3 regions of the Streptomyces sp. NPDC058812 genome follow, and region 2 is predicted to be linked to each of the others. Evidence: riboswitches for the same ligand, from Rfam matches in the RefSeq annotation. Region 2 holds a riboswitch; each other region holds the start of a gene.
What was found. Region 2 has a riboswitch for thiamine pyrophosphate ahead of thiC (phosphomethylpyrimidine synthase ThiC). Riboswitches for the same ligand answer to the same signal wherever they lie in the genome.
Positions count from the first base shown of each region.

Region 1: it holds a riboswitch for thiamine pyrophosphate, as region 2 does, so the genes downstream of both, thiO (glycine oxidase ThiO) here and thiC (phosphomethylpyrimidine synthase ThiC) in region 2, are expected to answer to the same signal.
Region 3: it holds a riboswitch for thiamine pyrophosphate, as region 2 does, so the genes downstream of both, ACFW48_RS24755 (thiamine ABC transporter substrate binding subunit) here and thiC (phosphomethylpyrimidine synthase ThiC) in region 2, are expected to answer to the same signal.

Region 1 covers NZ_JBHYOB010000016.1:60,171-70,219, reverse strand. Annotated here, with positions in the region: gene ACFW48_RS28260 (phytoene desaturase family protein) at 1-70, shown strand, start outside; gene ACFW48_RS28255 (hypothetical protein) at 107-1,135, opposite strand; gene metF (methylenetetrahydrofolate reductase [NAD(P)H]) at 1,192-2,115, opposite strand; gene thiE (thiamine phosphate synthase) at 2,235-2,891, opposite strand; gene ACFW48_RS28240 (Rv2175c family DNA-binding protein) at 3,389-3,754, opposite strand; gene ACFW48_RS28235 (NAD(P)/FAD-dependent oxidoreductase) at 3,832-5,046, opposite strand; gene ACFW48_RS28230 (hypothetical protein) at 5,156-5,506, opposite strand; TPP riboswitch at 5,559-5,670, shown strand; gene thiO (glycine oxidase ThiO) at 5,668-6,900, shown strand; gene thiS (sulfur carrier protein ThiS) at 6,897-7,097, shown strand; gene ACFW48_RS28215 (thiazole synthase) at 7,100-7,897, shown strand; gene pknB (Stk1 family PASTA domain-containing Ser/Thr kinase) at 8,098-10,049, shown strand, end outside.
Region 2 covers NZ_JBHYOB010000006.1:50,205-60,253, reverse strand. Annotated here, with positions in the region: gene ACFW48_RS14145 (cupin domain-containing protein) at 1-196, shown strand, start outside; gene ACFW48_RS14140 (DUF5326 family protein) at 371-583, shown strand; gene ACFW48_RS14135 (IclR family transcriptional regulator) at 914-1,627, shown strand; gene ACFW48_RS14130 (SsgA family sporulation/cell division regulator) at 1,727-2,164, shown strand; gene ACFW48_RS14125 (YibE/F family protein) at 2,225-3,724, opposite strand; TPP riboswitch at 3,796-3,985, shown strand; gene thiC (phosphomethylpyrimidine synthase ThiC) at 3,978-5,771, shown strand; gene ACFW48_RS14115 (VWA domain-containing protein) at 5,923-7,461, shown strand; gene ACFW48_RS14110 (hypothetical protein) at 7,501-8,370, opposite strand; gene ACFW48_RS14105 (metallophosphoesterase) at 8,553-9,659, opposite strand; gene ACFW48_RS14100 (LacI family DNA-binding transcriptional regulator) at 9,992-10,049, opposite strand, start outside.
Region 3 covers NZ_JBHYOB010000012.1:146,325-156,373, reverse strand. Annotated here, with positions in the region: gene ACFW48_RS24765 (ABC transporter ATP-binding protein) at 1-144, opposite strand, end outside; gene ACFW48_RS24760 (ABC transporter permease) at 181-1,851, opposite strand; gene ACFW48_RS24755 (thiamine ABC transporter substrate binding subunit) at 1,827-2,915, opposite strand; TPP riboswitch at 2,995-3,100, opposite strand; gene rlmN (23S rRNA (adenine(2503)-C(2))-methyltransferase RlmN) at 3,175-4,281, opposite strand; gene ACFW48_RS24745 (DUF6082 family protein) at 4,927-5,403, shown strand; gene ACFW48_RS24740 (hypothetical protein) at 5,634-5,801, shown strand; gene ACFW48_RS24735 (VOC family protein) at 6,166-6,651, shown strand; gene ACFW48_RS24730 (phosphatidate cytidylyltransferase) at 6,755-7,912, opposite strand; gene frr (ribosome recycling factor) at 7,912-8,469, opposite strand; gene pyrH (UMP kinase) at 8,651-9,409, opposite strand; gene tsf (translation elongation factor Ts) at 9,616-10,049, opposite strand, start outside.

The DNA.
Region 1 (10,049 bases), on a different contig from region 2:
CGCGGGAATGTCGGGCGCGATGGTCGCCGGACTGATCGTGGAGGGACCTGGTTTCCGAGGCTCCCAGTGAGCGGTCGGGGCCGGCCACCGACCCCCTGAGTCGTCGTCAGAAGCGGTACTGCTCGTCGTGGCCCTGACCCTGGCCCTGCGTCTGGCCGTTGCTGCCCTGGTACGGATACGTCTGCTCCGGCGGGAGCTCGCCGCCGTAGGGGTCGTCGGTGCTGCGCTGCTGCGGTACCCACACCCCGCCGGCCGGGGTCTCGCCGCCGTAGCCGCCGGGCGTGCCGGTGGCGTACTGGTCCTGCGCGTAGCCCTGCTGGCCGTACTGCTGTCCGTACTGTTGTCCGCCGGTCGTGTCGAAGGAGCCGGTGTCGTACGACGCCCCGCCATAGGTGTGGGTGCCGATGTACGGGTCGGAGTAGGCGGCGTACTGCTGCTGGCCGCCGCTGTCGTAGCCGTACTCCTGCTGCCCGTAGCCCGAGTGGTCGTAGGCGTAGGACGGGTCGGCGCCCTGCGCGGCCGCGGCCGGCGCCTGCTGGTCGTGGGCGTAGCCGGCGTCGGCGTACACGCCGTACGAGCCGGTGTCGTCCGGCATGGGCTGCGGCTCGTAGACGGCGGTGGTCTCCGCGGCCGTGGGGTCGGCGGGGCGGGCCGGGGTGAAGACGTCGTCGCGGTCGTAGTCGTCGCGGTCGTAGCCGTCACGGCCGTATGCGTCGCTGCCGTAGGACAGACCGTCCTGACCGGACGCGTGGCCCTGCGCACGGTCGTCGTAGGCGTCGTGGTCGCCCCGGCCGGCTTCGGCCGCCTCGAGTCCGGAGACCTCCAACGTCGGTTCCTGGCGGCCGCGTTCGGGACGGCCGCGCCTGCCGACGAGGCTCGCCGGGGCGTTGACCGCCCACCCGGCCTCGAAGCCGCGGCGGAACGACAGCGTGACGTAGGTCTGGCCGACGGCGAACGCGGCCGCGCCCAGCCCGATGACGATCACGTTCGACATGAGCACACCGGCCACGACGCCGACGAAGCCGCCGAAGGCGAGCAGCCGCCAGCGCAGCCGCGCCTTGTACTGCAGCAGCACCTCACCGAGCAGCCACAGCGCGACAACGCCGAACGCGATGTAGAGGACCGTCCAGCCCATGTACGCCCCTCTCCCAGTGGCCGTTACGCAGTGTGTCGTAAATATGTGCGGCCGGTCTAGGCCCGCGGTGGGTGGTGCAGGCCCAGGTTCTCGTAGATTTCCAGGGTCGCCGTGGAGTTGTTGAGCGTGATGAAGTGCAGTCCGGGGACGCCCTCGGCCAGCAGCCGCGCGCAGAACTCCGTGGCGAACTCGATGCCAATGGAGCGTACAGCGGTCGGATCGTCCTTTGCTGTGAGGATCCGCTCTTTCAGCTCGGCCGGGAACGAGGCGTTGCTGAGCTTTGGCAACCTCTCCAGCATCTTCACACTGGTCACCGGCATGACCTCGGGGATGACCGGGGTCTCGCAGCCGGCCGCGGCGACCCTGTCGCGCAGGCGCAGGTAGGACTCGGGCTGGAAGAACATCTGCGTGATCGCGTAGTCGGCGCCGGCCCGGCACTTGTCGACGAAGTGCCGCACGTCCGTGTCCCAGTCGGCGGAGCGCGGGTGCATCTCGGGGAAGGCCGCGACGCCGACGCAGAAGTCGCCCGACTCCTTGATGAGGCGGACCAGTTCGGCGGCGTAGGCCAGGCCCTCGGGGTGCGCGACCCAGTCGGCCGTCGGGTCGCCGGGCGGGTCGCCGCGCACGGCCAGCATGTTGCGGATCCCGGCGTCGGCGTACTGGCCGATGATGTTGCGCAGTTCGGCGACGGAGTGGTCGACGGCTGTGAGGTGGGCCACGGGGGTCAGTGTCGTGTCGGCGACGATCTGCTGGGTCTCCTTGACCGTCCCCGCGCGCGTGGAACCGCCGGCGCCGTAGGTCACGGAGACGAAGTCGGGGGCGACCGCCTCCACCCGCCTCAGCGCGCTCCACAGGTTCTTCTCGCCCTTGGCCGTCTTCGGCGCGGAGAACTCGAACGAGTACGTCGTCTTGCCGGACGCGAGCATGTCGCGCACGGTGCGTGCGCGATCAGTCCTGGTGGATGCGGTTCCGAGGGCCATACGGGCAGGTTAGCCAGGGGGCGGCGGTCACCCAACCAGATGCGGGATATTTGTCCGCATTGTCGAGTTGTTGTCCACCCCTTGGACACACCCCTCGGACACATGCCTCCGGCACCCGCCTACGCCTGCCGCAGTCGCTTCGTGAACTCGGCCGCGGCGGCACCCGGGTCGTCCGCCGCGGTGATCGCCCGGACGACCACGACGCGCCGGGCACCGGCCTCCAGCACCTCGTCGAGGTTGCCGAGGTCGATGCCGCCGATGGCGAACCAGGGGCGGTCCGTGCCGAGCGCGGCCGTGTGCCGGACCAGGTCGAGGCCGGGTGCGTGGCGGCCGGGCTTGGTGGGGGTCGGCCAGCACGGGCCGGTGCAGAAGTAGTCCACGCCGTCCTGGACGGCGGCAGCGGCGGCCTCGGACCCGGCGTGCGTGGAGCGGCCGACGAGGACGTCGTCGCCGAGGATCGCGCGGGCGGCGGGCACCGGGAGGTCGCCCTGCCCGAGGTGCAGCACGTCGGCGCGGGCGGCGTGGGCGACGTCCGCCCGGTCGTTGACCGCGAGGAGCTTGCCGTGGCGGGCGCAGGCGTCGGCGAAGACCTGGAGGTGCTCCAGCTCCTCTCCCGCCTCCATCCCCTTGTCGCGCAGTTGCACGATGTCGACGCCGCCCGCCAGCACCGCGTCCAGGAACTCGGGCAGGTCGCCCTGGCTGCGGCGGGCGTCCGTGCACAGGTAGAGCCGGGCGTCGGCGAGCCGGGCGCGGGTGGTCGCGGCGGTGTCGGGCATGCGGATGTCCCCCAGGTCGGTGGCGTGGGCCCGCGGCGGACCGCGCGGCCTTGGCTTGTGGGCCGCGATGGTGACGCGGTCCTCGGGATGCGGAGCTGCGGGCACCGCCGGCCCCGAGCATACGGAGCGTGTCGTGCCACGGTCGCCTCGCGGCCCGCCGGACCGGGGGGCTCCGCTCCCGGGGCCGCGGACTCCCCTCGGCCCCAGGGCCGCGGACTCCCTCGGCCCCGAGAACACGGACTCCCCTCGGCCCCGAAAACAGGGAGCTCGCCGCAGGTGGCCCGCGGCCCATGGAATGCGGGCGCCCGCGGCGGCCGCTGCCCGGCATTACGGGCTGCGGCGCGCCATGGCCGCGCCCGTGCACCGTGGGCGACCGCGCCGCGGTCCGGTCGTCGGGCGGCGGCAGCGGGTCGCGGCCGTGGCGTACGGGACCGCGGACCGTCATGGCCGCTGGGGACCGCGGGCCGCGGCCCGCACGCCGGGCGGTGCGTGTCAGGTCAGACGGCGAGCGCCTGGGCGCGGCGCTTCACCTCCGTGCCGCGATTCTCGCTCAGCGCCTGGGCGGGGGTGCCGGGCAGGCTCTCGTCGGGCGTGAAGAGCCACTCCAGCATCTCCTCGGCCGTGAAGCCGTCGTCCCGCAGCAGCGTCAGGGTCCCGACCAGGCCCTTGACGACCTTGTCCTCGTCGATGAAGGCCGCGGGGATGTGCAGCGCGCGGTTCTCACCGCGCCGCACGGCGATGAGCTGGCCTTCCTTGATCAGCTGGCGTACGCGGGTCACCTCGACGCCGAGCATCTCGGCGATGTCGGGGACGGTGAGCCAGGCAGGCACGAGAGCATCGATCTTTGCGTCAATCTCGGTCACGTCCCAAGCCTGCCATCTGGCACTGACAGTCGGAAACCAGACCCGTCCGACCCGGGCCGCCGCACCCGGGCGGAGGGCTACGCCGTCGCCGCCTTGAGCGGCCTCGCCGGGTCGGCCAGCAGCCGCGGGTCCATCGTCGTGCCGGCCTGGATCACGCGTTTGCCCTGGGCCAGGTCCCGGGGGCGGCCCACCGCCAGCAGGGCGACCAGGCGGCCCTCGCGCAGCCAGCAGACCGTCCAGGCCGGTCCCGAGGGGTCGCCGCGCCACAGGGTGGTGTCGGTGGCCGTGTGATGACCGGCGTACTGGACGAAGCGGCCGAACTGCTCGGACCAGAAGTACGGCACCGGGTCGTAGGCCACCGGGGCCTCACCGACGGCGGCGCCGATGATGTTGGCGGCGACCGTGCGCGGGCCCTGGAGGGCGTTGTCCCAGTGGTGCACCAGCAGCCGCTCGCCGTAGCGTCCGGACGGGAAGGACGCGCAGTCGCCGACCGCGTAGACGTCCGGAACGGAGGTGCGCAGACGGTCGTCGGCCAGGACGTCGCCGTGCGCGCCGAGGTCGATCCCGGAGCCGGCGAGCCAGGCCGTGGCGGGCCGGGCTCCGACGCCGACGACGACCGCGCCGGCGGGCAGCCGCGAGCCGTCGTCGAGGACGACGACGTGGCCGGGCTCCACGGGTCCACCGGGCTCCCCGGGACCGCCCGTCTCGACGCGCTCCACGCGCGCGCGGGTGCGCAGTACGGCGCCCGAGTCGGCGTACCAGCCGGTCATCGGCGCGGCGACCTCGGTGGGCAGCGCGCCGGCGAGGGGCCGGTCGGCGGCCTCCACGACGGTCACGGCGCAGCCCGCCTCGCGCGCGGCGGTGGCGAACTCGGCGCCGATCCAGCCCGCGCCGACGACCACGATGTCGTGCTGCCGGGCGAGCACCGGCCGCAGCCGTTCGGCGTCGTCCAGGGTGCGCAGCAGGTGCACTCCGGGCACGCCCTCCGCGCCGGGCAGCCGGATCGGTTCGGCGCCGGTCGCGAGGACGAGGACGTCGTACGGCACGGGTCCGTCGGAGGTGTCCAGGACGTGCGTGCCGGGGCGGACGCCCAGGGCCTCGCAGCCGAGCCGCAGGGTGATGCCGAGTGCCTCGAAGTCGACGTCGAAGGCGGAGCCCTCGGCCGTGCCGAGCAGGACGGCCTTGGACAGCGGGGGGCGGTCGTACGGCTGGTGCGGCTCCGCGCCGATCAGGGTCACGGTGCCGGTGAAACCCTGCTCCCGCAGGGCGACCGCGGTCTGCACGCCCGCCATGCCGGCGCCCACCACGACCACACGGCGCTCCGCGTCCGCTCCCCGTTCCCGGGTCTGCTCCTGCGTCTGCTCGCTCACCTGATCACCTTAGACACTGACAGTTCGTCAGTCAGTGCTCGTGCGCAGTGACCTGCTCCACAACGCTCGTCCCGCTGCCCCGCCGCGACTCCCACTCCCAGGTCTCGTCCAGGCGCACCCGCCCGTCCGGCAGCTCGGCGACGGTCGACACGCAGTGTCCCGACGACGTGCTTCCGTCGGTCTTGAGCTGCACGTACCGGAAGTCGAGGCGGTCGCCCTCCCTGGTGCCCACCAGACGTCCGCGGACGACGTCACCGCCCGCGTACTCGGCCCATACGGCGCCGTCCTGCTCGTGGTAGGTGAACCGGGTTCGCGTACCCACCTGGCCGGGCGCCTGGTCGGCGACGGGGGCGAGAACGAGACCGTCGAGTGAACGCGCCACGGGCGGAGGCTCCCTTACAAGTGCGATGCGCTGCGGGCTAGGGTGGCCAACGTAAAGCACTCGCGGGAGCCCGGACGCACCGGGCTGAGAGGGAGGCTGGCGGCCTCCGACCGTACGAACCTGATCCGGGTCATGCCGGCGAAGGGAGGGGCTGGACGCCCATGTCGTCACCACCGACTTCTGCTTCCGTGTCCGGGGCTGCCGCGGCGGCCGCGTCGTCGCGTACGCCGGACGTCCTCGTCGTCGGCGGCGGGATCATCGGCCTGGTCACCGCCTGGCGGTCCGCGCAGCGCGGGCTCGCCACGGCCCTCGTGGACCCCGAGCCGGGCGGCGGGGCCGCCCAGGTGGCCGCCGGGATGCTGGCCGCCGTGACGGAGCTGCACCACGGCGAGCAGACGCTGCTCGCGCTGAATCTCACCTCGGCCCGCCGCTACCCGGAGTTCGCGGCCGAGCTGGCCGACCTCACGGGCCACGACCTCGGGTACCGCCGGTGCGGCACCCTCGCCGTCGCGCTGGACGCCGACGACCGGGCCCACCTGCGGGAACTGCACGCGCTCCAGCAGCGGTCGGGCCTGGAGTCCGAGTGGCTGTCGGGGCGCGAGTGCCGGCGCCTGGAGCCGATGCTCGCGCCGGGTGTGCGCGGGGGGCTCCGGGTGGACGGCGACCATCAGATCGACCCCCGGCGCCTCGCTGGCGCGCTCGTTGCCGCCTGCGAACGCGCGGGCGTCGTCTTCCACCGGGTGTGGGCCGACCGGCTCACCGTCGTGCGCGGCGGCGAACGGGCCACGGGTGTCGTCACGGCCGACGGCACCGCGCTGGAGGCCGGGCAGGTGGTGCTGGCCGGGGGCAGCCTGAGCGGACGGCTCACGGGCGTCCCGGACGACGTTCTGCCGCCGGTGCGGCCCGTGAAGGGGCAGGTACTGCGGCTGACGATGCCGCGGACGCACGGGCCGCTGCTGAACCGGACGGTGCGTGCCGTGGTGCGCGGCAACCCCCTCTACCTGGTCCCCCGGGAGAGCGGCGAGCTGGTCGTCGGCGCCACCAGCGAGGAGCTGGGCTGGGACACGACGGTGACCGCGGGCGGCGTCTACGAGTTGCTGCGCGACGCCCACGAGCTGGTCCCCGGCATCACCGAGCTGCCCCTGACGGAGACCCGGGCGGGTCTGCGCCCCGGTTCACCGGACAACGCCCCGCTGCTCGGACCGACCGGTCTTGACGGCCTGCTGCTGGCCACCGGGCACTTCCGCAACGGCGTCCTGCTCACTCCGGTCACCGGCGACGTCATGGCACACGCCCTGACCACCGGGGAGCTGCCGGCCGAGGCCCGCCCCTTCACCCCCCGGCGCTTCGGCGCCGCCCCCGCACTCCAGCGACTCTCGGAGCAGCCCGCATGAACATCTCCGTCAACGGCGAGCCGCGCGAGGTGGCTCCCGGCACGGCCCTGGACGCCCTGGTGGGCACGCTCACCGCGGCGCCGTCCGGTGTGGCCGCCGCCCTGAACGAAACCGTCGTCCCGCGCGCGCAGTGGCCCGCCACCGCGCTGGCCGACGGCGACCGTGTCGAGGTCCTCACCGCTGTCCAAGGAGGCTGACCATGGCCGACGATCCCTTTGTCCTCGGTGGTACGTCCTACGGGTCCCGCCTGATCATGGGCACCGGTGGGGCGCCCAGCCTCGACGTGCTGGAGCGCGCGCTCGTGGCCTCCGGTACCGAGCTGACGACCGTCGCGATGCGACGCGTGAACGCCTCGGTGCACGGTTCCGTGCTGTCGGTGCTGGAGAAGCTCGGCATCCGGGTGCTGCCGAACACGGCCGGCTGCTTCACCGCCGGGGAGGCGGTCCTCACCGCGCGGCTCGCGCGCGAGGCCCTCGGCACCGATCTGGTGAAGCTGGAGGTCATCGCCGACGAGCGCACCCTGCTGCCGGACCCGATCGAGCTGCTGGACGCGGCGGAGACGCTGGTCGACGACGGGTTCACGGTGCTGCCGTACACGAACGACGACCCAGTCCTGGCGCGGAAGCTGGAGGATGTCGGGTGCGCCGCGATCATGCCGCTCGGTTCGCCGATCGGGTCGGGGCTGGGCATCCGCAACCCGCACAACTTCGAGCTGATCGTGGAGCACGCGCGTGTGCCGGTGATTCTGGACGCGGGGGCCGGTACGGCGTCGGACGTGGCGCTGGCGATGGAGCTGGGGTGCGCGGGTGTGATGCTCGCCTCGGCGGTGACGCGGGCGCAGGAGCCGGTGCTGATGGCTGCCGCCATGTCTTCCGCGGTGGAGGCTGGGCGGCTGGCGCGGCGGGCCGGGCGGATTCCGCGGCGGCACTTCGCCGAGGCGTCGTCTCCTGCGGAGGGCCTGGCGGTGCTTGATCCGGAGCGGCCCGCTTTTCAGTGAGCCTGCGCTGTCCTGCCGTTTCGTCTCCCACCCGCGCACCACCCGTTCCCAGTCGGACGAGAGGTGGGCCTCGCCCGTGGGGGCTCGTCGCCGTCGGCGGCCGTGCGTGGGCGTAAGAAGCGTCACAGGCGCGCTGCAGTACCGCCCCCGTTCGTCGGCGGCGACGCCGGGTGTCCGTGGTGGCTCGTAGACTCACCTGCGTGGACACGACCCTTCAGGACCCTCTCGTCGGGCAGGTGCTCGACGGCCGGTACCGCGTCGAGGCGCGGATCGCGGTCGGCGGGATGGCCACGGTCTACCGGGCCGTGGACACCCGCCTCGACCGCGTGCTCGCGCTGAAGGTGATGCACCCGACGCTCGCGACCGACGCCATCTTCGTGGAGCGGTTCATCCGCGAGGCGAAGTCGGTGGCCCGGCTCGACCACCCCAACGTCGTACAGGTGTTCGACCAGGGGGCCGAGGGGGCGTACGTCTACCTGGCCATGGAGTACATCGCCGGCTGCACCCTGCGCGACGTGCTGCGCGAGCGCGGGGCACTCCGGCCGCGGGCCGCGCTGGACATCCTGGAGCCGGTGCTGGCCGCGCTCGGCGCCGCGCACCGGGCCGGGTTCGTGCACCGGGACATGAAGCCGGAAAACGTCCTGATAGGCGACGACGGCCGGGTCAAGGTCGCCGACTTCGGCCTGGTCCGGGCCGTGGACACGGTCACCAGCACCACCGGATCCGTCCTCGGCACCGTCTCCTACCTGGCGCCCGAGCAGATCGAGCACGGCACCGCCGACCCGAGGGTCGACGTGTACGCCTGCGGCGTCGTCCTGTACGAGATGCTGACCGGCGGCAAGCCGCACGACGGGGACTCCCCCGCCCAGGTGCTCTACAAGCACCTGCACGAGGACGTGCCGCCGCCGTCGGCAGCCGTGCCGGGGATGGCGTACGAGCTGGACGAACTGGTCGCCTCGGCGACCGCGCGCAACCCGGAGATCCGGCCGCACGACGCCGTGGCACTGCTCGCGCAGGCCCGCCAGGCGCGCGGGGCGCTGAACGCGGACCAGCTGGACGCGGTGCCGCCGCGGGCGCTCGCCGGGGAGCACGACAACGCCGAGGACCGCACGAGCGTGATCCCCCGCGCGCTCACCATGCCCCGGCCGCTGCCCGTCAACGAGGACGAGAACGACGGCACTTCGGACGGGATCGCCTCGAACGGCTTCCCCGCGGACGGTGTCAACCGCACCAGCCGGCTGGCCGCTCCCCCGCCGGCGCCGCCCCGGCGCCGCCGTCCGGAGCTGCGACGCGGCCCGCTGACGATCGTCGTGGCCGTACTGCTGGTACTCGGCGTCGGCACGGGCGTCTGGTACATCAACTCCGGCCAGTTCACCAAGGTCCCGCCGCTGCTGTCCAAGACCGAGGCCGAGGCCCGGGACCGGCTGGAGGACTCCGGGCTGGACGCCGGCAAGGTCCGGCACGCCTACAGCGACACCGTGGAGCGCGGCAGGGTCATCAGCACCGACCCCGGCGTGGGCACCCGCATCCGCAAGAACGACTCCGTGTCGTTCACGATCTCCGACGGCCCCGACACCGTGAAGCTGCCGGACGTCCAGGGCTACAAGCTGGACCGGGCCCGGACCCTGCTGAAGGACGAGGGGCTGGAGCCGGGCATGGTGACCCGGGCGTTCAGCGACGAGGTCCCCAAGGGCTTCGTGATCTCCACGAAGCCGAAGACGGGCACCACGGTGCGCGCGGGCTCGGCGGTCGCCCTGGTCGTCAGCAAGGGCAGCCCGATCGACGTCCCGGACGTCACCGGCGACGACCTGGCCGACGCACGGGCCGAGCTGACGGAGGCCGGCCTGAAGGTGAAGGTCGCCGAGGAGCAGGTGAACTCCGAGTACGACAGGGGTCAGGTCGCCCGGCAGACGCCGGACCGGGGCAGCCGCGCCGCCGAGGGCGACACGGTGACGCTCACGGTGTCCAAGGGCCCCGAGATGATCGAAGTCCCGGACGTGGTCGGCGACAGCGTGGACGACGCCAAGCGGACGCTGAAGGACGCCGGTTTCCAGGTGGACGAGGACCGCGGTCTGCTCGGGCTGTTCGGCGACACCGTGAAGGACCAGTCGGTGGACGGCGGGGACACGGCTCCCAAGGGGTCGACCGTCAC
Region 2 (10,049 bases):
CGACCCGCAGAAGCCGCACGCGCAGGACGAGGTGTACTTCGTGGTGAGCGGGCGGGCCGCGATCACCGTGGGCATGGAGACCACCCAGGTCGCCCGCGGCAGCGTGGTGTACGTGCCGGCCGGGGTCGCCCACAAGTTCCACCACATCAGCGAGGATCTGCGGGTTCTGGTGGTGTTCTCTCCGCCCGAGAGCTGAGCCGCGACCCCGGGATTCCCTAGGGGACCGGTCAGGGGGAGACAAGGGATGCGAGGGCCCTGCCGGGGCTCTCGCGGCCCTAGCATCGGGTGCAGGACATCAGATGACCCAGCGGGACCCCGGGCCGTCGAAGGACCCGGCTCTCGAACGGGCGGAAAGGTAAGGACGAGGGCGATGCGAGAGATCTTCACGGGACTGCCGTGGTGGGTGAAGTGGATCGCGGTGCCGGTCATCGCCCTGGTCGTGTTCGGCGGGCTGATCGCCAGCGTGGTCGGCTTCGTGATCGGACTGCTGTTCAAGCTGCTGGTCTTCGTCGCGCTCGTCGGCGGACTGATCTACGTCGTACGCAAGTTCATGTCGAGTTCATCGTCGCGCAGCGACTGGTGAGAGCCGTGGGACACCGGTGGCGGTAACAGGAATCACCGGTTCCCTCGCGCGAGGGAAGTTTCCCGGACGGGCGGTCGGCGAGCGGTGACCGGCGAATAGAGTCCGGAACTCCACGCGGGGGCGACCCCGCGAGTGGCGTACACCCCCACCCGTGCTCCCCGCACGGGCTGCCCCCTCGCGTTCCGGGAGTGACTCTTGGCCACGGCTGACACCGCGTTCGTTCCACTGCGCGCACTGCCCGAGCAGCCCCGTTCGACGTCTCGGACACCCCCCGCGGCTCCCTCCGCGGGCCCTCCGCCCGCGACCCTCATCGGCTCCGTGCAGCGGGCGATGCGACTTCTGGAATGCGTCGCCGAGCACGAGTACGGAGCCCCCGCCAAACAACTGGCCCGTGAGACGCGGCTGGCGCTCCCCACGGCGTACCACCTGCTGCGCACTCTGGTGCACGAGGGATATCTGCGCCGTGAGAAGGGCCTGTTCTTCCTCGGCGAGGCCGCCGAGCGGCTCGGCGGCAGCGGAGCCGAGCAGAAACGTCGCAGCACGGTGGTCGACACGCTGGCCCGCTGGCGCGATGCGATCGGTGTCCCCGTGTACTACGCCATGTACCGCGACGGCGAGATCGAGGTCATGTGCGTCTCCGACACCCCGGGCAATCCGGCCGTCGAGGAGTGGGCGGACTTCCGCGAGACCGGGCACGCGCACGCGATCGGACAGTGCCTGCTGTCCCAGCTGGACGAGGACGCCCGCCGCGACCACCTGGACCGCTACCCGGTGCGGCCCGTCACGCCGTACACGGTGCGTGATGGCAATGCCCTGCTGAAGCGTCTGGAACGCATGCGGCGGATGACGCCGGTGACCGAGCGCCAGGAGTACGCCCTGGGGACCGTATGCGCGGCGATCCCGATCACCGTGGGCACCACGGCCGCGACGATGGCCATTTCCCTGCCCCTCCATCAGGCCGACCGGCTGCTGCCCGCGGCGGAGCGGTTGCAGGACGAGGTGGGTCGGCTTCTGGGGTCGCTCGCGATCTCTATCAGTATCTGAAAACTCACTCCTTGTGATCTGGTGTGTACGTTAAGCAAGATGCCACCAGTGTTAGAGGTTTGATTCCCGGCCAGTCGACGGCGAATGACGGGGTAGGCGATGGGCGAGTCCGTGCAGGCAGAGGTCATGATGAGCTTTCTCGTGTCCGAGGAGCTCTCTTTCCGCATTCCGGTGGAGCTGCGCTACGAGACCTGTGATCCCTATGCCGTGCGACTGACCTTCCATCTCCCCGGGGACGCGCCGGTCACCTGGGCTTTCGGCCGGGAGCTGCTGGTCGACGGGGTGGGCCGGCCGTGCGGTGACGGTGACGTGCGCATCGCCCCCGTCGATCCCGAGCCGCTGGCGGAGGTGCTGATCCGGCTTCAGGTCGGCAGCGACCAGGCGCTGTTCCGTTCGTCTGCGGCACCCCTGGTGGCGTTCCTCGACCGGACCGACAAGCTGGTGCCGCTGGGGCAGGAGGGCGCGCTCGCCGACTTCGACGCCCACCTCGACGATGCCCTGGACCGCATCCTGGCGGAAGAGCAGAGCGCGGGCTGAACCGTTACGGCAGCTCTACGACCGTGGCGTAACGCTTCGCCGCGATCGGCTGTCGATGGGTCAGCGCTTACGCCGACGGCCTCGCCCACGTACGGGAGCCGAACCTGCGCCCGGCGTCGTCCCGGCGGCCTGTGCCGCCGGTGGGCCGGCCGGACGGTCGGCCGATACGACGAGGGCCGCGAGGGCCGTGGTGACCGGAACGGATGCCACCAGGCCGATCGAGCCGACCAGCGTGCGCACGATCTCCTCCGCCACCAACTCGCTGTTGGCGACCGTCCCCACCCCGCTCTGCGCGATCGAGAACAGCAGCAGCAGGGGCAGCGCGGCGCCCGCGTAGGCGAGGACGAGCGTGTTGACGACCGAGGCGATGTGGTCGCGGCCGATCCGGATGCCCGCCCGGTACAGCCCCCGCCAGCCCATCGTCGGGTTGGCCTCGTGCAGTTCCCAGACCGCCGACGTCTGGGTGACCGTCACGTCGTCGAGCACACCGAGCGAACCGATGATGACCCCGGCGAGCAGCAGGCCGCTCATGTCGATCGTCGGATACAGGCCGTGGATGAGGCCGGTGTTGTCGTCCGTGTTGCCGGTGAGCGCGGCCCAGTCGATGAACAGCGATCCGAGCACACCGATCAGCAACAGCGAGATCAGGGTGCCGAGCACCGCGACGGACGTACGGGCCGACAGGCCGTGGCACAGATACAGCGCGATCAGCATGATGGCGCTGGCCCCGACCACCGCCACGGCCAGCGGGTTCGACCCCTGCAGGATCGCGGGCAGGATGAAGAAGTTCAGCAGCAGGAAGCTGATGGCCAGCGAGACCAGCGCCATGAGGCCCCGCAGCCGTCCGACGACCACGACGGCGAGCGCGAAGATGCCGGCGAGCAGGGCCAGCGGCAGCCCGCGGTTGATGTCGGTCACCGAGTACTGCAGGTCCTTCGGTGCGGAGGGCTCGTAGGCGACCACCACCTTCTGGCCCTCGTGCAGCTGCCGTGACTGGTCCGGCTGCACGATCTCGGTGAACGTAAGGCCCTTGTCCTTGCCGCTGTCGACACGGATCGTCGCCCGCTTGCAGTCGCCCTGCGCCTGTTGCACCGCGGAGGAGCCCTCGGCGGTGGAGGTGTCGCCGGTCGGAGGGACGCCCGAGGCGTTGACGGACTGGCAGCTCAGCTCGACCACCTTGGTGACGGTGGCATCCTGCGTCTGCCGGTCGAAGCCGACCCCGGTGCGTTCGTGCGGCGGCGCACCGCCCGGCCACAGCAACGCGAGCCCGACCAGCACCGCCGCTGCGAACGGGATGAGTACCGCGGCGATGACCTTCCGCAGATGCCGGGAGACAGGCGCCGCCGGTCCGTGACTGTGGGAGTGCCCGTGCCCACCGGGACCGCCGGGACCGCCGGGACCACCGTGCCCACCGGGACCGCCGCCCGCGTCAAGTCTGCCGCCGCCCGCGCCGTGAGCGTCGGAAGGGGTGGGGCCGGCTCCGTGGCCGTTGCCGTCCTCGGTGCCTGGTCCGCGGCGGGGCTCGTGTGGCGGAAACGGGGGATGCTGCGGTGTGGTCACCGACCGATCATCGCAAGAACGAGGGGGGCCCTCTGTTCACCGCGCCCGAATTGACGCTAGCGTGGAGGCACCTTTGTACACGCGGGAGCTCGGAGCACCGGGCTGAGAGGGCGCTGACCTCCGTCCCAGCGATGTTTCACGGGAAACGTCACCGAATCCGAGTGATGTATCCCACGAAGCGTCGCCAGACGGAAGCCGCTGCGTCGACCGCCGAACCTGTTACCGGGTAATGCCGGCGTAGGGAGTAGGTCTCATGACCATCAAGGACGCACGCACGCCTGCCTCCGCGCAGAACTCCGCCCAGGAGGAGACCACGGAGGCCGGGAAGTCCATCGGCTGGCACAAGGCGTACGTCGAGGGCTCGCGCCCCGACCTGCGCGTGCCGGTCCGTCAGGTGCACCTCACCAACGGGCAGTCGGTCACGCTGTACGACACTTCGGGCCCGTACACCGATCCGCTCGTCGACACCGATGTCCGCAGGGGGCTGCCGCCGCTGCGGGAAAACTGGATCATCGCCCGAGGAGACACCGAGGAGTACGCGGGCCGCCCCGTCCGCCCCGAGGACGACGGAATCAAGCACACCTCTCCGCGCGGCGGCCTGCGCAACCTCGACGCCGTCTTCCCCGGACGGCCGCGCCAGCCGCGCCGGGGGAGGGACGGCAACGCGGTCACGCAGCTCGCGTACGCACGCCGGGGCGAGATCACGCCGGAGATGGAGTACGTGGCCCTCCGGGAGAACGTCTCGCCGGAAGTGGTCCGGGAGGAGATCGCGGCGGGCCGTGCCGTACTGCCCGCCAACGTCAACCACCCGGAGATCGAGCCGATGATCATCGGCAAGCGGTTCCTGGTGAAGGTCAACGCCAACATCGGCAACTCGGCGGTGACCTCCTCCATCGAGGAGGAGGTCGACAAGATGACCTGGGCGACCCGGTGGGGCGCCGACACGGTCATGGATCTGTCCACCGGCCGCAACATCCACACCACCCGCGAGTGGGTGCTGCGCAACTCCCCCGTCCCCATCGGCACCGTGCCGCTCTACCAGGCCCTGGAGAAGGTCGACGGCCGCGCCGAGGAGCTGACCTGGGAGGTCTACAAGGACACCGTCATCGAGCAGGCCGAGCAGGGCGTGGACTACATGACGGTCCACGCGGGCGTGCGCTTGGCGTACGTACCGCTGACCGCGAACCGCAAGACGGGCATCGTCTCGCGCGGCGGCTCGATCATGGCGGCGTGGTGCCTGGCGCACCACAGGGAGTCCTTCCTCTACGAGAACTTCGACGAGCTCTGCGAGATCCTCGCCGCCTACGACGTCACGTACTCGCTCGGCGACGGCCTGCGGCCGGGCTCGATCGCGGACGCCAACGACGAGGCGCAGTTCGCCGAGTTGCGTACGCTCGGGGAACTCAACACGATCGCCAAGCGTTTCAACGTACAGACCATGATCGAGGGCCCGGGCCATGTCCCGATGCACAAGATCAAGGAGAACATCGACCTTCAGCAGGAGATCTGCGATGAAGCTCCGTTCTATACGCTCGGACCGCTGACGACGGACGTCGCGCCGGCGTACGACCACATCACCTCCGGTATCGGTGCCGCGATGATCGCCTGGTGGGGCACGGCCATGCTCTGCTACGTCACGCCCAAGGAGCACCTGGGCCTGCCCAACCGTGACGACGTCAAGACCGGCGTCATCACCTACAAGATCGCCGCCCATGCCGCCGACCTCGCCAAGGGGCACCCAGGCGCGCAGGAGTGGGACGACGCGCTGTCGGACGCCCGTTTCGAGTTCCGGTGGGAGGACCAGTTCAACCTGGCCCTCGACCCGGACACGGCACGGGAGTTCCACGACGAGACACTGCCGGCCGAGCCCGCCAAGACGGCCCACTTCTGCTCGATGTGCGGTCCGAAGTTCTGTTCCATGAAGATCTCGCAGGACATCCGACGTGAGCACGGAGGCAGCAAGGCCGAGATCGAGGAGGGCATGGCCCAGAAGTCGAAGGAGTTCGCGGCACACGGAAACAGGGTCTACCTGCCGTTGGCCGACTGAGTCCCTGCTCCGGCCTCACGCTGAGCGATCCCGTGCACGGAGGGCGGGGGCGCTTGGCGTGAGCCGGGGACGGCGGGACGAGTGATCTCCCGGACGGGACGCCGGGTCTGCCCCCTCCCCACCGAGGGGTACGTCTCGGCAGACTGGACGCATGACAGCCACCTCCCTGAGCAAGGGCGCCAATCTCGCCGTCGACTCCCCCGCGGTGCGCGTCGAACTCGTCTGGTCCGCCGGGCCGGGTGTGCCCGAGGTCGACGCCTCCGCGCTGCTGCTCACCTCGGCCGGACGCGTGCGGGACGACGGCGACTTCGTCTTCTACAACCAGCCCCGCCACGCGTCCGACGCGGTGAGGCACCTGGGCAAGCAGGCCGACTCCGGTGCCGGCGCGGGTGTCACGACCGACGCCGTCGAGGTGGAGCTGCGCTCGGTGGAACCGGCCGTCGACCGCGTCGTCCTGTGCGCCTCGGCGGACGGCGGGACGTTCGGCCGGGTGCCGGGGCTGTCACTGCGGCTGCTGGACGCCGGGACCCGCACCGAACTGGCCCGGTTCGACATGGCGGCCGGGACGGAGACCGCCCTGGTCGGCGGCGAGCTGTACCGGCGCCAGGGGAAGTGGAAGTTCCGCGCGGTCGGGCAGGGGTACGCCTCCGGACTCGCGGGGCTGGCCACGGACTTCGGCATCACCGTGGACGACGCTCCCCCGGCGGCCGCGCCCGCCGCCCCGGCGACTGCGGCGACCCCGCCGGCGCCCATGCCGTCGGCCTCACCGGCCTCACCGGCCTCACCGGCCTCACCGGCCTCACCGGCCTCACCGGCCTCACCGGCCTCACCGGCCTCACCGGCCTCACCGGCAGCACAGGCGCCGCCCGCAGCACAGGCGCCGCCCGCAGCGCCGGCCGCGCCACCGGCGCCCACCGGCGCGGGCCCCCGCCTCACCAAGGGGGAGGAACACCTTCCCGTCGACATGCGCAAGCGATTGTCCCTGCGCAAGGAACAGGTCGCGGTCAGCCTGAGCAAGCACGGGGCGGCCGGGGTCACCGCGCGCGTCGTCCTGGTCCTGGACGCCTCCGGGTCCATGTCCTTCCTCTACTCCAAGGGTGTGGTCACGGACGTCGTGGAGCGGATGGCCGCCGTCGCCGCGCAACTGGACGACGACGGTGAGATGCAGGCGTGGACCTTCGCCTCGAACCCGGCCCGGCTGCCCGACCTCCGCCTCGGCGAGCTGCCCGAGTGGCTGCGGCTGCACGTACGCGTGGGGGAGATCAGCCTCTTCCGCCGCGGCAGGAAGAAGGGCCTGCACCCCGAACAGGTCGACATGCGGGCGGTCGGCATCCAGAACGAGGAACAGAAGGTGATCGCCGAGGTCCGAGCCTACGTCCGGGACAACCCGGCGTCGGCTCCGACCCTGGTGCTGTTCTTCTCCGACGGAGGCGTCTACCGCAACGCCGAGATCGAGCGGGAGCTGCGGGAGGCGGTGGAGGAACCCGTCTTCTGGCAGTTCGTGGGGCTCGGGCGGTCCAACTACGGGGTGCTCGAGCGCTTCGACACCCTGCCGGGCCGCCGCGTGGACAACGTCGGCTTCTTCGCCGTGGACGACATCAGCACCGTCCCGGACCCGGAGCTGTACGACCGCCTGCTGTCCGAGTTCCCGTCCTGGATCGCTGCCGCCGGCCGGGCGGGCATCCTCTGATCCCCTGCCCGCCCGGGCCGGTGGCTCCTCGGCCGGTGGCTACTCGGGCCGGTGTTCCGGGCCGCCGAAGTCCGGGCTGCTGTAGTCCGGGCTCGAGTAACGCGGAGGCGGGCCCGCTTCGGGACCGCCGTCCGGGCTCGTGAACCCGGGACGGCCGTAACCGAGGTGCGGCATACGGTTGGCCGGCGCCGCCGGTGCCGTACGGTGCAGTGCCGTGGCGCCCGGCTCGGCGAGTGCCTCCCGAAGGAAGGGCAGGATGCCGCGTTCGAGCAGGGCGTCGTGCCAGGCGTCCCTGGCCCGGACCACTTCCTCGTCGAGTTCGCCGTAGCAGCCGGACTCGGCGGAGGGGCGGTTGCGCAGCGCGGTGAGCAGCAGCCCCACCGCGGCGACGAGGATCGCCACCGCAGTGAACGCGCCGAACACCCATCCGGTGGTGAGCATGGTCTGCGCGAAGGTCTGCCCCGGATCGAGCATCTTCAGGATGTAGCCGACGAGCAGGAAGATCGCCGCGGCGGTGCCGGCCAGGACGGGTGCCAGGACGGCGACGACGGCGACGGCGCCCGCGCCGGTCGCCTCGGCGACCTCGCCCATGGTGGCGGCGAGTCCCGCCGCGCCCGTGCCCGGCTCGTCGGAGCCGGATTCGCGCGTGGACGGCACCTGGGCGGGCGGCGCCGGGTGGCGCAGTTCCTCGCGGACCTTCACGTAATGCTGGTACTCGGTCGTGGCCGCCGCAGTGATGAGGGCGGTGGCGTTGAGTGCCATGGTGCGCAGTTGTTCGGAGTTGAGCCGCTGTCCCACAGCGGCCAGTTCCGGGCGGTGTGGTGCGGAGCGCAGCGCCTCTTCGAGGATCCGCTCGTACTCTTGGCGGTCCTCGTTCGACAGGTGCTGCGGAACGCTGTTCATGTGCATCCCCCGATGCTCCGTAGGGCTTGGGGCTCGCATGCCAACGAGCCGTCGGGCAGAAACGGAGGGGAGCCTGCTACGGATAAGCCGATGGTAGAGCGGTGACGGTGGGTGGTGACAGGGGGTTTCCAGAAATTGGGTGCCGGGCTGTACGGACGCCGCCGCGTGCAAACCCGTCCGGTGAACGGTCAGGTGTCGAGCGGAAGTTGCTGGACCAGCAGCTTTCCGGCCATGGTCACGCCGCCGTCCATCGCGATGGCCAGTCCGTCCGCGTAGACGTGGGGTCCCTCGACCGCGGTACGGGTGTCGTCCTCGCCGTCCTCGGAGCCGACCTCGCCCAGCAGGTAGGGGATGGGGCTGTGGCCGTGAACGATCCGGGTGCCGCCGTACGTGTCCAGCAGTGAGCGCACGGCGTCGGCGCCGCCCTCGTCGCGGAACGAGAAGCGCTTGGTGAACTTGCGGAACAGGTCCCACACCTCTTCCGCGTCGTTGCGCGTGAGCGTCTCGCGGACGGTGTCGTTGACCTCCTCGATGGAGCCGCCGTAGTCGAGGTAGGTGGTGGTGTCGGAGTGGACCAGGAGGTGGCCGTCGACCGCTTCGAGGGCGTCGAGGCGGGCCATCCACTGGAGGTGGTGGTCCTGCAGTCGGTCCATGTCGGTCTTCTGGCCGCCGTTCAGCAGCCAGGCCGCCTGGAAGGTGGCGGTGCCCGCACCGGAGTTGACGGGCGTGTCGCCGAATCGCTTGGCGCCGAGCAGCAGCAGTTCGTGGTTGCCCATCAGCGCCTTGCAGTAGCCGCCGGCCGCGGCGGCCTCGGCGGACAGCCGCATCACCAGGTCGATGACGCCGATGCCGTCCGGGCCCCGGTCCGTGAAGTCGCCGAGGAACCACAGGCGAGAGGTGCCCGCGCACCATTGTCCGGCGGCGTCGACGAGGCCCTTCTCCTGGAGGGCGGCCAACAGCTCGTCGAGGTAGCCGTGCACGTCGCCGACGACGAACAGCGGCCCCTGGCCCGTGGCGGACTGCTGCACCACGACCGGTTCGGGGTCGACGGCCACCTGGACCGTGTCACCCCGACGGATGACGGGCAGATCCCGCTGAGTGGGCGTGTACCCCCCCGGAAGGTTCTCCTCGTACTCCTCCTCGGAGGGCGGCACGGCCTCGGCCGCGTGCGTGCCGGTGGCGGCGTACGGAGCGGTCTCGTGGACGTACGCGGGCACCCGGAAGTCGCGTACCGTCGCCGTCCGCTCCACCTCGGGTCCCTGACCGGCCCCCTGAGTCATCGACCCCTCCACCATCGCGCCGCATCTGCACCGCTTCGGACTGCCTGGTCGCAGCGGCCCACGGTGTGTGGGCCCATCATAGGAATGCGGATCGCGCTGTGTGATGACCCAGGGGTGGTGAATCGGAACGGGACCCCGGTTCACCGCGGCTTTCGCCCCGATTGGGCCGGTCTTCGACCGTCCGCTACGGCGGTGTGATCGTGCTCCGGGCGTGCCGGGTGCCGTCTCCGCCGCCCTTGCCGCCACTCCCGTACGGGGATGGCGCCGCACCCGCTGGGCGGCTGCCGGCGCTCCCGAGCGGACGCGTTCGGCCGGGCCCCCGCCTTCCCGCTCCCGAGGGGGTGGCCCTACTTGCCCTCGGGTGACCGCGGCGGGCTGACCGTCGTCCGGTGCGGGCGGCGCTGC
Region 3 (10,049 bases), on a different contig from region 2:
GACCGCCCGCAGCAGCGTCGACTTGCCGCTGCCGCTGGGCCCGAGCACGCACACCACCTCGTGCTCGGCGACCCCCAGGTCGACGGCGTCGAGCACGGCCCGGCCGCCGAAACGGACGGTCGCGCCTTCGAGGCTCAGCAGCATCCGTGGAACTCCCGCATCTCTAGAACTCCCGCACCCCTAGAACTCCCCGCTCCGGTCGGCCCGCAGCCGCTCCAGCACCACCAGGGCCACGGCGCACACCAGCATCAGAATCGTCGACAGGGCCATCGCCTGGCCGTAGTTCATGTCCCCGGGCCGTCCCAGCAGCCGCGCCACGGCCACCGGCAGCGTCGGGTTGTCGGGCCGCGCGATGAACACGGTCGCCCCGAACTCCCCGAGCGACACCGCGAAGGCGAACCCGGCCGCGACCAGCAGCGCCCGCCGCACCATCGGCAGGTCCACCTCCCGCCACACCCGCCACGGCGACGCCCCGAGTACCGCCGCCGCCTCCCGCAGCCGTACGTCCACCGCCCGCAGCACCGGCAGCATGGTCCGTACGACGAAGGGGACGCCGACCAGCGCCTGCGCGAGCGGCACGAGAATCCAGGAGGCTCTGAGATCCAGCGGGGGTTCGTCCAGCGCGATCAGGAATCCGAAGCCGACCGTCACGGCGGACACCCCGAGCGGCAGCATCAGCAGCGCGTCGAAACCGCGTACGAAGCGGCCCGCGTCGCGGCGGGTGAGCGCGGTGGCGGCCAGCGCGCCGATCACCACGGCGATGGCGGTGGCGGCGACGGCGTACTGGAGGCTGTTGCCGATGGCCTCGATCGGCGGGACGAGGAAAGCGCCGCCGTCCTCCCGGGTCAGCGCCCGGTAGTAGCCGAACCCGGGTGCGCCGAGCGACCGCTCGACCAGCACGGCGAGCGGCAGCACAAGGAGCACGGCGACGGTGGCCAGGACCCCGGCCAGCAGCGCCCACTGCCCGGTCCCGCGCGGCCGGCGCGCGGTCGTGGCCGCGTCCACCAGCCGCAGGGCCGTCTCCCGCCGCCGTACCGTCCAGGCGTGCACGGCGAGGATGGCGGCCACCGCGGCGAACTGGATCAGCGTCAGCACGGCGGCCGTGGACAGGTCGAAGATCTGGGAGGTCTGCCGGTAGATCTCCACCTCCAGGGTGGAGAAGGCGGGTCCGCCGAGGATCTGGACGACGCCGAAGGACGTGAAGGTGAACAGGAACACCATCAGCGCGGCGGCGGCCACGGCGGGCGCGAGCGCGGGCAGCGTCACCTGCCGCCAGGCCTTCAGCCGCGAGGCACCGAGCATCCGCGCGGCCTCCTCCTGCCGCGGGTCGAGCTGCGACCAGAGGCCGCCGACGGTGCGTACGACGACGGCGTAGTTGAAGAAGACGTGCGCGAGCAGGATCGCCCACACGGTGGTGTCCAGCCGTACGCCCCACAGCTCGTCGAGCAGCCCGCCGCGCCCCACCAACGCCAGGAACGCCGTACCGACGACGACCGTCGGCAGCACGAACGGCACGGTCACCACGGCCCGCAGGACCTGCTTGCCGGGGAAGTCGAACCGGGCGAAGACGTACGCGCCGGGCAGTGCGATCAGCAGGGTGAGCGCGGTGGAGGCCAACGCCTGCCAGGTGGTGAACCACAGCACGTGCCGGACGTCGGGCTGGGCGAGTACGTCCGCGACGCGTCCGAACTGCCAGGATCCGTCGATCTCCAGTCCGCGCGCGACGATCGCGGCGACGGGGTAGGCGAAGAACACCGCGAAGAACGCGACGGGCACGGCCATCAGGGCCAGCCGCGCCGCGCTCCCGCGCGAAGTCCTCGCCTTGCCTACTTCAGTACGAGTGAGGTCCACGACTTGACCCACTGGTCGCGGTTGTCGGCGATCTTCGCCGGGTCCATGGTCTGCGGGTTCTCGGCCTCGGGCCCGAACTTCCGGAACGCCTCGGGGATCTCGGCGCCCTCCCGCACCGGGTAGACGAACATGTTCAGCGGCATGTCCTCCTGGAACTGCTTGCCGATGAGGAAGTCGAGCAGTGCCTTGCCGCCCTCGGTGTTCCCGGCGTTGCTCAGCAGACCCGCGTACTCGACCTGCTGGAAGCAGGTGCCGGTGGCGACGCCCGTCGGCGCGGTGGCCGGCTGGGGATCGGCGTAGATCACCTCGGCGGGCGGGGAGGAGGCGTAGGAGACGACGAGCGGGCGGTCGCCCTTGGCCTTCTTGCCGCCGGACGAACCGGAGAACTCCTCGTTGTACGCCTGCTCCCAGCCGTCGACGACCTTGACGCCGTTCGCCTTCAGCTTCTTCCAGTAGTCCTGCCAGCCGTCGTCCCCGTACTTGGCGGCGGTGCCGAGCAGGAAGCCGAGGCCGGGCGAGGAGGTGCCCGCGTTCTCGGTGACGAGCAGGTCCTTGTACTCGGGCTTGATCAGGTCGTCGAAGGAGTCCGGCGGGGTCAGCTCGTGCTCGCTGAAGTACGCCTTGTCGTAGTTGACGCAGATGTCGCCGGTGGTGACGGGCGTGACCCGGTGCTTGTCCTGGTCGGCCCGGTACTCGGGGAGGACCTGGTCGGAGCCCTTCGCCTCGTACGGCTGGAACAGCCCGTTGTCGAGGGCGCGGGACAGCAGCGTGTTGTCGACGCCGAAGAAGACGTCGCCCTGGGGGTTGTCCTTGGTGAGGATGGCCTTGTTGACGGCCTGCCCGGCGTCGCCGTCCTCCAGGACGCGGACCTTGTAGCCGGAGCTCTTCTCGAAGGCGGCGAGGACGTCCTTCGACACGGCCCACGAGTTGTGGCTGACGAGGGTCACGGTCTTGGAGTCGCCGGAGCCCTGGCTGTCGCCGTCGGACGACGATCCGCAGGCGGCCAGGCCGCCGACCATGCCGAGCCCGACGGCCAGGACGGTGGCCTTCTTGGTGATGCTCACTGAATTCCTCCTGGGTGACCAGGAGAAGACGCGGCCCCGCCCGGAACCCCTGGCGAGGGTCCCGGGCAGGGCGCAACAGCTCGAGTGGTGACCGATCTCCCTACCCAGAATGACCTGGGCCAGGTTCGGAGGGTCTGCGGCCGGTGCCGCACTCTCAGCGCTGTGGCGCTCCCCTGTCGGAATATGAAGATGTACTTCCGGACGTACTTCCGTATGAAGTTATGAAGCTGTCGTACGACGATGTACGACGCCGGTCAGGTTACCGCTCGCTCGCGGCGAGCTGACCACACGCCCCGTCGATCTCCTGCCCACGGGTGTCCCGGATCGTCACCGGCACACCATGCGCCGCGATCGCCTCGACGAACGCCTTCTCGTCCTCGGGCCGCGACGCGGTCCACTTCGAGCCGGGCGTGGGGTTGAGCGGGATGAGGTTGACGTGGACGGGCCTGCCCTTGAGCAGCCGCCCGAGCCGGTCACCGCGCCACGCCTGGTCGTTGATGTCCCGGATCAGCGCGTACTCGATGGAGAGCCGGCGCCCGGACGTGGCCGCGTACTCGAACCCGGCGTCCAGCACCTCACGCACCTTCCAGCGCGTGTTCACGGGGACGAGGGTGTCGCGCAGCTCGTCGTCGGGCGCGTGCAGCGAGATGGCGAGACGGCACTTGAAGCCTTCGCCGGTGAAGCGGTGTATGGCAGGCACGAGGCCCACCGTGGAGACCGTGATGCCGCGCTGGGAGAGCCCCAGTCCGTCCGGCTCGGGGTCGGTGAGGCGCCGGATGGAACCGACGACGCGATTGTAGTTGGCGAGGGGCTCGCCCATGCCCATGAACACGATGTTGCTCAGCCGGGCCGGTCCTCCGGGGACCTCGCCGTCCCGCAGGGCGCGCATCCCGTCCACGATCTGGTGCACGATCTCGGCGGTGGACAGATTCCGGTCCAGGCCCGCCTGCCCCGTGGCGCAGAACGGGCAGTTCATGCCGCAGCCCGCCTGGGAGCTGATGCACATGGTCACCCGGTCCGGGTAGCGCATGAGGACCGACTCGACGAGCGTCCCGTCGAACAGCTTCCACAGCGTCTTGCGGGTGGTGCCCTGGTCGGTCGACAGGTGCCGCACGACCGACATCAGCTCGGGCAGCAGCGCCTCCCGGAGCCCCTGGCGCGAGCCGGCGGGGATGTCGGTCCACTGCTCGGGGTCGTGCGCGTACCGCGCGAAGTAGTGCTGCGAGAGCTGCTTCGCACGGAACGGCTTCTCGCCGATCGCGGCGACGGCCTCCTTGCGCTCGGCGGGCGTGAGGTCGGCGAGGTGCCGCGGCGGCTTCTTGGCTCCGCGGGGGGCGATGAATGTGAGTTCTCCGGGCTTAGGCATGACCTTCCCAGTGTCGCAGATCCACATGGGTGACCTGCGGGGGTCGGTCGCTACGACTGTCGTCAGTAGTCGCCTCCGGTCACCACTGAGCGGCCTCGGACGGCCCAGAGACGGCCCAGGGCTCCGCCGACACGACCGCAGCGACCAGGCAATGACGTGGCTGCCCTTCTCGGCGTCCGCAGCAAAGAACACACAGACGAGTCACATGGAGGCTCCCAGCTCGTCCGGTGACTGCGGCCCGTGCGCCCAACGGCCGACGGCGAGTACCGTTGATCACCGCATATTCGTACCCGCGGACGTCCCGCACGGACTCCCCCGGCTCCCTCGCCAGGGCGACCCGTAAGGACTCCGCTTCCTCAGCCCTGCTGCGAGGTGCGCGGCATGAGCTTTCGCGTGCGCCTTGGCCAGCTGCTCTGGAACGGCAGCGGCGACCGCGCCGGCATGCTGCCCGAACCTTGCGACGGCCCAGGCCGACGGCCCCACCGCGTGAGTATCCGGTACAGACACGTAATCCCCCTTCCGCCGATCCCCAGTCCATCTGCGTGACACGCCCACGAAGGGCAGCTGTCCACGCTGATCGTTTGAAGCGACACATACCTTGGGCAGTGACGAGTGCGGAAGTCGTGGACAGAAGGGGACCGGCATATGGACGAGATAGCAACAGTTGTATCGCTCATCATATCTACAATTTCGCTTGCCGTCGTTGCGGCTGCACTGAGATTCCAATCCCGGCAAATGAAGATTTCGCAGGATGAAAGCATGAGGGCACAGCATCGAGAGCTGATCGGAATGTCAATTAACGATATTTCGTTGGCTCAATGCTGGGGCGACATCGCGAGCCACGAGAGCAACGAAAGATCCAGGCAGCTGATGTTCGCCAACCTTATTTTCTCTTGGTACTACTCCTCGTTCATTACCGAAGACGTAAATGAAGCGCAATTGGAGGTGAACCTGAGAACGTTCTTCAGCGGCGACGTGGGGAAGCAGTACTGGGACCAAGGCAGGTCAGGATGGGCGGGCTTGCTGGAAGCTGCGGAGTCAAGGAGAAAGAGCAGATTCCTTGCCATCGCGGACCGCGCTCATGAGTCCGCCGAGAGTAACTCGCACGACGTTGGGCCATGATCTGCGAGGCTCGCGCCAAAGTGGCTGCGTAAAGCCACGGAACCGACCGCTCCAGCCGCGATGTACCTCCTCGCTGGCGTCAGGTGGCCGATTGCCGCGTGCGGGGAGCGGAGCGAGCCGCCTTGATGACGGGGAGAAAGTCTGAACCGTGCCGCTGACGGTGCCCGGCACCTCGAATCGCTGGGTGCGCCGGCGCGCCTGGTGCGCTGGTCGCTCATCACTCCGGAGCCGTGTACGAGGCGGAGCAACGCGGGCTCTCGGCAGAGCTGGCCGTCTATGAGCGGGAAGACTCGCCGATGCTGGACGCCCTGATCGGCCAGGTCGCCTCCATTGCCCTCCTCTTCGCCACGCTGGCGGACCGCTTCGGAGTCGGGAGCGCCGAGCAGGAGCGGCCGTGAGTGGCGGCTACACGCGGGACATCTACGGTGACGTGCGGGCCTCGTGCCGTGGCTGCCCGCCCAGGTTCAGGCGGTCCGTGCAGCACTCCCCCAGCGCCACCGGCGCCCATGGTGGACGTGGGCGCCGGGTGCGGGCTCCGTCAGGGCGAGATCGCGGGATGGGCGGAGGGTGCGCTCGGCCAAGCCTGGCCTGACCGAGCGCCCGGATCGGCGTTGTGACTTCGACCGGCGAGGCAGGGCCTGTGGGTGCCGTTCAGGCAGATCCAGCAGCGCCACATCGACGCTTGACCTGAACCAAACTTGAGCTTTTAGGCTCCATTCAAAGCCCCAGGAACCGATCAGCGTCCCTTCGAGGAGGTTCGCCATGAGCGAGCACACAGCCCACTTCGAGATCCCCGACCGCTACCGCTATGCCGTGATCCCGCACATCATGGTCGACGACGCCGCCGCGGCGATCGACTTCTACCAGCGGGCGTTCGGCGCCCGTGAGAACTTCAGGATCGATGCCCCGGGCGGTGGGGTCATGCACGCCGAGATCACCATCGGGCGGTCGACCCTGATGCTGGGCGACGCCAGCGGGGACGAGGCGGAGGCCGCCTCCTTCGCCGCACCGGCCTCGCTGGGTGGAGGCACGTCCGTCACGTTGCACGTCTTCGTGCCGGACGTCGACAGCCTGGCGGAGCGAGCAGAGGCCGCCGGCGCGGAGATCCTCCAGCCGCCGAAGGACATGTTCCACGGTGACCGCACCGTCATCCTCAAGGACCCTTCGGGCCACATGTGGGTGTTTCTGACCCACATCGAGGACGTCTCGGAGGCGGAGCTGCGGCGCCGCCTGACCGCTGCCGGGTGACCGCTGTCGCCGTATGTGCGGTGACCGGCTGTGCCCTGGACACGGGTAAGGCCCGCCGCCCAGGGGACGGCGGGCCTTACCCGCCAAGAAGACGACCGGGCCGTCAGCCGGACCCGACGAAGATCACCAACAGCAGCCACACCACCGGCGCCGTCGGCAGCAGCGAGTCCAGGCGGTCCATGATGCCGCCGTGGCCCGGGAGCAGCGTGCCCATGTCCTTGATGCCGAGGTCCCGCTTGATCATGGACTCGCCGAGGTCGCCCAGCGTGGCGCTGACGGCGACCGCGAGGCCGAGCAGCAGGCCCTGCCACCAGGTGCCGTCGTCGATCACGAACTGCATGCACAGCGCGCCGGCCACCATCGCGAACGCCACCGCTCCGAGCAGGCCCTCACGGGTCTTGCCGGGGCTGATGCGCGGGGCGAGCTTGGTCTTGCCGAAGCGCCAGCCGACGGCGTAGGCGCCGGTGTCGCTGACGACCGTCAGCACCAGGAAGACCAGGACCCGCCACGCACCGTCGTCCGCCATGAGCATCATCGCGACGAACGTGGCCAGGAAAGGCACGTAGAACGCGGCGAAGAGTCCCGCCGTGACGTCCTTGAGATAGCCCTCCGGCGGCTCGGTCATCCGCCATACGAGGACCGCCAGCGCCGTGAGCGCCATGGCGACCCACGCACCCTCGGCACCCCGCACGTACCCGGCGACCACCATCGCCGCGCCGCCGATCGCGAGCGGCACGAGGGGCGCCTTGATGCCCTTGCGCTCCTCCAGCCGCTTGGTCAGCTCCCACAGGCCCACCACGACGGCGACCGCGACCACACCGACGAAGACGGCCTTGACGACGAACAGCGACGCGACGATCACCGCGCCGAGCCCTACGCCTACCCCTATCGCGGCACCCAGATCGCGCCCCGCGGTCTTCTTCTGCGGCTGCGGCTGCGCCGGCTGGGGGACGTCGGGCATGGGCTCCGGATTCTGCGGCACCGCCGCATACGGCTGCGCCGACGGATTCTCGCCGCGATACGTGTCGTCGCGGAACGGCTCGTCTCGGAACAGGGGGCCGCTCAGCCGAGCGGCCCCCTGGCCGTCATCCTGGTCTCCGCCGTGTTCGGGTACGTCGGGCACGATGGGCATGGGGCGAGTCTGCTGCGCGTAGTGCGCATCGTACGCGGGACCCGCCGGGGCAGCCCCCTGGACAGGCCCCTGGTCGGACGCCCCCCAGTACCCGGCTTGTGGCGGCGCTCCCCAGGAAGAGTCGTTCATCAGACCTCGAGCAGCTCCGCTTCCTTGTGCTTCAGGAGCTCGTCCACCTGGGCGACGTACTTGGCGGTGGTGTCGTCGAGCTCCTTCTCCGCGCGGCGGCCCTCGTCCTCGCCGACGTCGCCGTCCTTGACCATCTTGTCGATGGCGTCCTTGGCCTTGCGGCGCACGGAGCGGATCGAGACCTTGGCGTCCTCGGCCTTGCTCTTGGCGACCTTGATGTAGTCGCGGCGGCGCTCCTCGGTGAGCTCGGGGAACACCACCCGGATGATGTTTCCGTCGTTGCTCGGGTTGACGCCCAGGTCGGAGTCGCGGATCGCCTGTTCGATGTTGCGCAGGGCGCTCTTGTCGAAGGGGGTCACCACGGCCATGCGCGGCTCGGGCACGGAGAACGAGGCCAGCTGGTTGATCGGCGTCAGCGCGCCGTAGTAGTCGGCCACGATCTTGTTGAACATCGCCGGGTGCGCACGGCCGGTGCGGATCGCGGCGAAGTCCTCCTTGGCGACCACGACGGCCTTCTCCATCTTCTCCTCGGCCTCGAGGAGGGTCTCTTCGATCACCACTTGCTCCTGCGTGTCTTGAGTAGGCCCGGCTGCGGTTCCCTGTCGGGCCGGCGGCCGGCTGCGTCGCGTTCTTCCTGCACGGTTCCCGACCGGCGGGACATTGTCCATCCCCCGGTCCGGTCCCGTCCCGTCCGTCCCCCGGACAGGTGGCGTCCGCGGACAGGGGGTGCTTCTCCGGTCAGTCCCGGCTGCCTTGGTCACCCACAAGCGTGCCGATCTTCTCACCCTTGACGGCGCGGGCGATATTGCCCTCCTTCAGAAGCTCGAAGACCACGATCGGGAGGCTGTTGTCGCGGCAGAGCGTGACGGCCGTCGCGTCGGCGACCTTCAGGTCACGGGTGATGACCTCGCCGTACCCGAGCGCGTCGAACTTCACGGCGTCCGGGTTGGTCTTCGGGTCGGAGTCGTAGACCCCGTCCACGCCGTTCTTGCCCATGAGCAGGGCCTCGGCGTCGATCTCGAGGGCGCGCTGGGCGGCGGTGGTGTCGGTGGAGAAGTAGGGCATGCCCATACCGGCGCCGAAGATGACCACGCGGCCCTTCTCCAGGTGGCGCACGGCGCGCAGCGGGATGTACGGCTCGGCGACCTGGCCCATGGTGATGGCGGTCTGCACGCGGCAGTCGACGCCCTCCTTCTCCAGGAAGTCCTGGAGGGCCAGGCAGTTCATCACGGTGCCGAGCATGCCCATGTAGTCGGAGCGGGCGCGGTCCATGCCGCGTACCTGCAGCTCGGCGCCACGGAAGAAGTTCCCGCCGCCGATGACGATCGCGATCTGCGCGCCGTCCCGGACGACGGCCGCGATCTCACGGGCGATGGCGTGCACCACGTCGGGGTCGACGCCCAGGCCCCCACCGCCGGAGAAGGCCTCTCCGGACAGCTTCAGCATGAAGCGGCCGCAAACTTTGCCGTCGTCGCTCTTGTCGGCCTTGGTGGTCATGGAGATCTCGCCTCTTTTACGTGGGTCACACACACGAAGAAGGCCACTGCCGGTGGGGGCGTGTTTCGCATCCCATACGCGGCAATGGCCTCCTCGTCAGTTCTGCTGTCGTCCGCCGCCACGCGCGCGTACGCAACGGCGTACGCGAACGGCGCCGACGACTGCTGTCGACCCTACCGGGGTCGCGCGTCCGTCGCGGTACGGACTCAGATGCCGACCTTGATGCGCGAGAAGCGCTTCAGGGTGACACCGGCCTCGTCCAGCACCTTCTGGACGGACTTCTTGTTGTCCAGCGCGTAGGGCTGGCCCAGCAGCGTGGCGTCCTTGAAGAAGCCGTTGAGGCGACCCTCGACGATCTTCGGCAGGGCGGCCTCGGGCTTGCCCTCGGCGCGGGTGGTCTCCTCGGCGACGCGGCGCTCGGACTCGACGACCTCGGCCGGGACGTCCTCCTTGGAGAGGTACTTCGGCGCGAAGGCGGCGATGTGCTGGGCGACGCCCTTGGCGATCGCAGCGGCCTCGTCGGTCTGCTTGTCCAGCTCGACGAGGACACCGATCTGCGGGGGCAGGTCGGGCATCGTGCGGTGCATGTACGCGGTCACGAAGCCGCCGGAGAACTGCGCGAAGCGGTCCAGGACGATCT